Pigmentibacter sp. JX0631: one gene and its partner. The protein of the gene in region 1 binds, or shares a complex with, the protein of each later gene. Links are inferred from orthologs where the notes say so. Each region holds a gene or a part of one and is shown in the gene's direction. Other genes may lie near its edges.

Region 1 (3,877 bases):
GAGATACTTTTTTAATAAATTGGCTATTAATATTTTTTAAATTTGATTCATCAAATACATCGCAAGCTAATTGAAAATCATCAATATCTAAATATCCCTTTTCACTTAACACGTCTTTTAATTTGTGAAAAGAATCCATTAGCATTCCATTTTGATCAAGCAAACTATCCATTTCTGCCCTTAATTTACAAACTTCACCGCCTACTCTGGTAATACTATCAAGAATTTGCTCAATTTGTTTATTTAGACCAGCATTTGCAGTAGCATCATCGGCTAACATACTTGCAGTTTCCAAATCCATCGCATAACCCTCTAGGTTTTCTTCATTGAATTCTTCAAATATGTCTTGAGATGTATTAGACATTTTAATTCCTTCCACTAAACTCCAATGAGCTTTCAGTCCTTATGGCTTGTCGGAAGGTTCGATTATGAAATAAGAGGAAAGAAGGGATGACCTGTCCCTAAAATTGGCACACTTGCGGATTGTATGTTAAAAGGCTGGTGGTTTTAAGCTTTTTATTTTGTTTGAAAGGATAAACTTTAAGTCATGTTAAATATTCTCAAATCACTCTTTGGAACGAAAAACGATCGAGAATTACGTAAAATTGCGCCTATTCTTACAAAAATAAATACGCTCGAAGCAACGTTGCAAGCATTCACTGATGCACAATTAAAAGCCAAAACAGCCGAATTTAAGGAACGCTACCAAAAGGGCGAAACCCTAGATTCCCTTCTTCCAGAAGCATTTGCTGTGGTTCGTGAAGCAAGTAAAAGATCATTAGGAAAAAGACATTTCGATGTCCAATTAATCGGTGGTAGTGTTTTACATCAAGGTAAAATAGCAGAAATGCGTACAGGAGAAGGAAAAACTTTAACTGCAACAGCTCCTGTTTATTTAAATGCGCTTACTGGCAAAGGCGTGCATGTAGTCACAGTTAATGAATATCTCGCCTCGACACAATCTGAAGAAATGGGAAGACTTTACAGTTTTTTGGGATTAACAACTGGTTGCATTTTAAATGGAATGAGTGATCAAGAACGCCAAGAGGCCTATCGTTGTGATGTTACTTACGCCACTAATAATGAGTTAGGTTTCGACTATTTAAGAGACAATATGAAAGTTAGTCTTGAAGATTTTGTGCAAAGAGGCCATCATTTTGCTATCGTTGACGAAGTGGACTCTATTTTAATAGACGAAGCGAGAACTCCATTAATTATCAGTGGTCCATCAGATACAACTTCAGATAAATATATTACTGCTAATAATGCAATCAGAGGCTTACGAAAAGAAATTGATTATACCGTAGATGAAAAATCTAGAGCTTGTGCTTTAACCGAAGCAGGAATTTCAAAAGTAGAAAAACGTTTAAATGTTGAAAATCTTTTTGATCCTGAAAATAATGAACTCGTACATGCCTGTAATAATGCGTTAAGAGCCCATGTATTATTTAGAAAAGATGATCATTATATTGTCCAAAATGGACAGATCATCATAGTTGATGAGTTTACTGGAAGACTCATGCATGGCAGAAGATTTTCTGATGGCCTTCATCAAGCTTTAGAAGGTAAGGAAAATGTTCAAATTCAACCAGAAAACCAAACTCTTGCTCAAGTTACTTTACAAAACTACTTTCGGATGTATGAAAAATTATCTGGGATGACTGGTACTGCAGACACTGAGGCCGTTGAATTTCACAGTATTTATAAACTAAGTGTAGTTGTGATTCCAACTAATAGACCAATGGTAAGAAAAGATCATGATGATGTCTTGTATCTAAAACAAGCGACTAAATTTAATGCTGTGGCTGATGAAATTGAAGCCATTCATAAAAAAGGGCAACCTGTTCTTGTCGGTACAGTGAGTATAGAAAAAAGCGAATTACTTTCAGAATTGTTAAAAAAGAAGAATATACCGCATCAAGTTTTAAATGCGAAACATCATGAACAAGAAGCAAAAATTATTGCTGAAGCAGGACAAAAAGGAAAAGTTACACTTTCAACCAACATGGCAGGAAGAGGTACTGATATTATTTTAGGGTCTGGAGTACCAGAACTTGGTGGACTTTTTGTTATTGGAACAGAAAGACATGAAAGCCGGAGAATAGATAACCAGTTGCGCGGACGTTCAGGGCGCCAAGGGGATCCGGGGGCAAGTAAGTTTTTCTTATCTTGGGAAGATGAACTAATGCGTCGCTTTAATAATAAAGCCAATCAGTTTATTATGGAAAGGTTTGTTGGAGATGAAGCCATTCATGACCCTCGCTTAACAAATGTAATTGGCAAAGTTCAAAAAAGAGTTGAAGGTTTTAACTATGATATCCGTAAACAACTCTTGCAGTATGATGATGTGCTAAATCAACAAAGAAAAGCCATTTATTCTGCCCGTATGAGAATTTTACGCAAAGAAAACGTGAAAGATATTTTAGCTGGCGAGCCTATCCAAAAGTTTGCTCGAACTATTTGTGATGACTTTTCTCCTCCAAGTGGATTACCAGGAGAAATGGTTGCAATTGACTATCGTAATTTAGAAAGAATATTATTTCGCAACTTTAATAAGGCAATCCCTTTTACTCCTGAAGAAAGAGTAAAACCTGAGCTAACTCGCGAAGAATTTTATGAGCTGATTACTAAAAAGCTAGAACAAGAATACAATGACAAAGAAAAACTTTTTGGTGTGGATCAAATGCGCGACATTGAGCGCTGGGTAATGTTACAGACAATTGATTCTTGGTGGAAAGATCATTTATTAAATATCGATCATTTAAAAGATGGCATCGGTTTAAGAGGTTATGCGCAAAAAGATCCATTACAAGAATACAAAAATGAAGCATTTGAATTATTCATCAGATTAATTGCAGCAGTAAAGCAAGATTCTTTGCAAATGATCTATCGCATTCAACCTAACTTAGCTGAAAAATTTATTGCTGAAGCAAAAGCTGAAGCTGAAAGAAAGGCCGAAGCAGAGTTAAAAAATGCGCATGCTGAACATGAAGATCCGGAAGAAGCTTTTGAAAATAAGCTTGAAGAACAAGAAGCTTTAGAACGGAAAAGAGCGATGTATTCTAATCCTTAGAGTACATCTTAAACGGCTTGAGAATGTAATAGTAACTTACTTTTCTATAGAGTTTATTAATTGAGTAAGCTTCTATTGTTTTTTCCTATATATATGGTGAGTTTAGAATTGACTAAGTTTCTATCAAGGTGGCAATGACCATTTAAGGTATTAATAATATTTTCTAAATTGGAAACTATTCTATCATCTTGTCTTCCATTTACAGATTCCTTCGCTACTTGAAAATAATTCTTATTCTCATAATCAAATAAGAAATTAAAAGTGCAATTAGCATAAGAAAATTGGATCTCTAATTCACTTTCATTTTCTTTAAATTCAAACAAAATCCATCTGTACTTGGATGATTCAAAACTTTCAATAGAATAATCTATCAAAGAAATAAAAAGTTGAAAAAACATTGCTGAGTTTGTTTCAATCATCAAATTATCAGTAACATGCGATATAAATTCTAATTGAAACTGTTTTTGTTTTATTTTTTTTCGATATATTTTTTGCAAATATTTAATGACGCTAGATAACGAAACTTGATTTTCAGGAAATTTCGGTTCCGTAGAAATACTTTTAAAATCACATTTTACAGAATCACTATCTGAAAAAAGCGGTGTTAAATTAAGAGCAAGAGATGAATTATAACTTTCATTTGAGTAAATATTGTTCAAAGACTTAACATCACTTCCAATATAAGAATGTATCTTTGAATTATTAAAATTACTTTCTCCGAAACTAAATAAAGCATTACTTTCAATGCTACTTGTTTGATGTTTAATTAAAGTTTCTCTTCCGATTTTTGGAATTTGTAATTTA
Region 2 (3,601 bases), 510 kb from region 1 along the record:
GCAAGCCAGTTACTTCTAAGCCCAGCTTCAGAAGGTAGTGGTATTGTTGCTGGTAGCTCCGTGCGTGCAGTTGCAGAACTTGCAGGCATTCCAAACATCATGGCAAAAATTCAAGGTAGTAGAAATCCTCATAACGTTGTGAAAGCAGCATTTAAAGGATTAAAACAACTCTCCACTACTGAAGAATATTTAAAAGCGCGTAAATAAAGGGGAAATATAAAATGCAATCAATTCATACCCCAAAAATTAAAGTGACATTACTACGTAGCTTTGCTGGTCGTAGTGAATCACAGCGTAGAACCCTAGTTTCACTTGGTCTTTCTAAAATAGGTTCTTCACGGGTATTACCCAATGTGAACCCAATTCTTGGCCAGGTCAATAAGGTAATTCAATTTATCAAAGTTGAACCAGCTGAGTAAGGAGTATTAAAGTGAAAATTGAAGAACTTCGCCCTAATCCGGGTGCAAGAAAAGATAGACGTCGTCTTGGTAGAGGTCCTGGAAGTGGACTCGGTAAAACTGGTGGTCGTGGTGGAAAAGGCCAAACTGCTCGTTCTGGTTCTAGCATTCGCCCTGGTTTTGAAGGTGGACAAACTCCGCTTTATCGCCGTATCCCTAAACGTGGATTTAAAAATGCATGTGCTATTCCAGTAGAAGCTTTAAACCTTAAAGATTCAACACCTTATATTGAAAATGGAATTTTAGATGGCTCTAGCTTCGTAGCTAAAGGCTTTGCTAAATTGCTATCAATGGGTGAAGTACCTGCAGAGCTTAAAACAGTGAAAAACTTTGTTATGTCTTCTGGGGCGCGTGAAAAGTTGCTCGCAAAAGGCGTAACCATCGAGGAGTAATCAGAGAATGCCTCAGGGAAGTGGCTGGACAGAAAATGTCCTTGTAAAGCGTTTGTTGTTTACATTGTTAGCACTTCTCGTTTTCCGCATTGGAGTGCATATCCCTATTCCTGGAATTGATGCAAAAGAGCTTGCTCTTTTTGCAAGTCAGCAGGGAGCTGGGCTTTTAAAGATATTTAATATGTTTTCAGGCGGAGCGTTAAGTCACTTCTCCATTTTTAGTCTTGCTGTTATGCCTTACATATCTGCAAGTATTATCATTCAGCTGATGACTGTCGTTGTTCCTGCTTTGGAGCAAATGCAAAAAGAAGGTGGCGTTGGAAGACAAAAAATCACCCGCATTACAAGGAGTCTTTCTGTTCTTCTTGCTCTTGTGCAAGCTTATCTGCTTTCAGCAGGACTTGAGGCTTCCAGAGGACCTGATGGTGGAATGATTGTTTTGGATCCAGGGCTATCATTTAGAATTATGGCTTGTATTTTAATGGCTGCCGGCAGTTGCTTCGTGATGTGGCTAGGTGAACAAATCACCGACAAAGGTATTGGAAACGGAATTAGTTTGCTTATCTTTGCTGGAATTGTTGCTTATTTACCTTCCTCTGCAAATACAATTGTAGAAATGGTTAAACAAAACAGCGGTGCTTTATTGGGAGCTATTGGAATTGTAGCTTTTGCTTTATTCCTTGTTTTTGCAGTTACGTTTTTTGAACAAAGTTATAGAAAAATTCCAATTCATTATGCAAAAAGACTCGTTGGAAAAAGAGTTATGTCAGCTCAGGCTACACACTTACCTTTAAAGGTAAATATGGCCGGAATCATGGCTGCTATTTTTGCTTCGACTATTCTTGCAGTTCCTGCAACATTTCTCAGTTTTGGAAATGCGGCTGGTAATGTATGGTTAGCAGATTTTTTACCAGGTCACTGGCTCTATAACGCTGTATTCGTTGTTCTTGGGATGTTCTTTTCCTTTTTCTATGCATCTATTGTCTTTAAATCAGATGATGTCGCAGAAAATTTGAAAAAACAAAATGCCTATATTCCTGGAATACGTCCAGGCAGTGAAACAGCGGAAGCGTTAGACACAGTTGTAACTCGTCTTACCTTTGCTGGTGCGATTTACATGAATCTCATTGTTGTAGTGCCTTCTTTAGTAGGCGGTACTTTTTCTCAGCAAATGACGTTTGGTGGAACATCACTTTTAATTGTAGTTGGCGTTGCTTTAGAAGCTATTAGGCAAGTTAGAGCACAATTAGCTACACAAAAATATGATCATCTTATATTTCCATCCCAAACACATCCAAGAGAAACGACTAGCAATGATACAAGGCTATGAAGCAGGGTTATAAATGAAGGTAATCATTTTTTTAGGCCCTCCGGGCGTTGGCAAAGGAACTCAATGTTCCTTACTCAGTTCGCGTCTTGGAGTTAAGCATATCTCGACTGGCGCAATTATTCGTCAGGAAATTGCTTCTGAATCATCTCTTGGCATCAAAGTTAAGGGCATAGTTGAGTCAGGACATTTGGTTGATGACAAATCAATTTTTGAATGTCTTGAAAGTGCTCTTCATCAGATGAACCTGAAACAAAATGATGTCATTTTGCTTGATGGTATTCCAAGAAATCTTTCACAGGCAAAAGAATTTGATGTTCTTATTGGTAAGTTTTCTAGCAAAGTCGATCTAGTTCTTTCTCTATCAGCAGATCTAGATCAATTAATAGAAAGATTTGAAAAGAGATGGACTTGTTCCTCTTGTGGAAAGATTGAGTCGCTTTCTCCGCAAACAGATATTTCTAAATTTGTCTGTACCAGTTGTGAAAAAGTTGGCACAATGTTTCGCCGCAAAGATGATGAACCAGAAACTGTTAAAAAACGTTTTACAGTTTATCAACAAGAAACGCAGCCTTTAATTTCTTTTTATGCTGATAGGAATAATTTATGCGTTGTTGATGGGTTACAACACCCCGAGATCGTTTATGCTGAAATTGTATCAATTTTATTAAGAAAGTAAAGATTGAACTTGATTTAAGCAGCGGATTGGGATACCCAATAACACTCTTTGTTCTCATTGGAGTATGAACGTAAATGGCTGAATATGATAATAAACCTAAAAAGGCGAAGTTTGACGAAGAAGACAATGCCAAAAGGGTTGAGTTGGATGATGATGACAAACCTAGAAAGGTTGAATTGGAAGGTATCGTTGCTGAAAAGTTACCTAACAATTTGTTTATAGTAGAACTCGACAATAGTCTCAAGGTTTTAGCTCATGTATCAGGTCGCATGAAAATGAATTGTATCAATATTTTACCTAGCGATAGAGTAAAAGTTGAACTAAATCCAAATGATAAGACGAAAGATGGTCGGTTTAGAGCTAAAATTGTTTTTAGATCTAAATAAAAGTTTTGTGAGTTTTTACTAGGAGTTTTTACTAATGAAGGTTAGAGCTAGTGTAAAGCCAATTTGCGACAAATGTAAAGTGATTCGTAGAGTTGGTGTAGTTAGAGTTATTTGTGAAAATAAAAAACACAAGCAGCGTCAAGGTTAATTAATTTCGGAGGTTAGTTGTGGCAAGAATTGCGGGCGTTGACATTCCGCGTAACAAGCGTATCGAAATTTCGCTTACGTATATACATGGTCTTGGTCGTAAATCCTCTCAAAAGATTCTGGATCAATTGTCTATTAATAGAGACACTCGCACCCAAGATCTCAGCGACGATCAGATTAACGCCATAAGAAAACTTATTGATACAAACCAC

What was found. Proteins that work in one complex are often made in the same cells at the same time.
Region 2: the proteins of secA (region 1) and secY are in contact, whole or in part, in a crystal structure (PDB 3DIN), measured with the Thermotoga maritima proteins. The link is inferred for Pigmentibacter sp. JX0631 from one-to-one orthologs. Residues at the interface, in WP_004082002.1 of Thermotoga maritima: Glu261, Ala262, Arg263, Lys300, Ala301, Arg302, Thr303, Ile304, Ile305, Leu323, Tyr324, Asp325, Pro326, Val329, Ser330, Tyr333, Ile336, Lys340, Phe345, Val349, Glu363, Phe364, Tyr374, Ser375, Gly376, Gly377, Glu393, Ile395, Thr482, Ser483; in WP_004081795.1 of Thermotoga maritima: Glu108, Gly109, Glu110, Glu111, Ala236, Glu237, Arg238, Arg239, Ile240, Thr241, Ile242, Gln243, Tyr244, Ala245, Arg246, Arg247, Val248, Thr249, Gly250, Arg251, Arg252, Val253, Tyr254, Gly256, Ala257, Ser258, Thr259, Tyr260, Leu261, Pro262.

What each region holds. Positions count from the first base shown.
Region 1 is NZ_CP123622.1:400,676-404,552, forward strand. Bases 235-3,310 are described here. They hold secA (preprotein translocase subunit SecA), read left to right. Parts: upstream 235-547; coding sequence 548-3,073; downstream 3,074-3,310. Other genes in these bases: QEJ31_RS01685 (hypothetical protein), read right to left, coding at 235-364; QEJ31_RS01695 (GAF domain-containing protein), read right to left, coding at 3,130-3,310. In the rest of the region: more of QEJ31_RS01685, read right to left, coding at 1-234; more of QEJ31_RS01695, read right to left, coding at 3,311-3,877. UniProt on the Escherichia coli protein: Required for protein export, interacts with the SecYEG preprotein conducting channel.
Region 2 is NZ_CP123622.1:912,869-916,469, forward strand. Bases 219-3,018 are described here. They hold secY (preprotein translocase subunit SecY), read left to right. Parts: upstream 219-857; coding sequence 858-2,180; downstream 2,181-3,018. Other genes in these bases: rpmD (50S ribosomal protein L30), read left to right, coding at 222-419; rplO (50S ribosomal protein L15), read left to right, coding at 431-850; QEJ31_RS03945 (nucleoside monophosphate kinase), read left to right, coding at 2,194-2,856; infA (translation initiation factor IF-1), read left to right, coding at 3,000-3,018. Also shown: rpsE (30S ribosomal protein S5), read left to right, coding at 1-207; more of infA, read left to right, coding at 3,019-3,242; rpmJ (50S ribosomal protein L36), read left to right, coding at 3,277-3,390; rpsM (30S ribosomal protein S13), read left to right, coding at 3,410-3,601. UniProt on the Escherichia coli protein: The central subunit of the protein translocation channel SecYEG. Consists of two halves formed by TMs 1-5 and 6-10.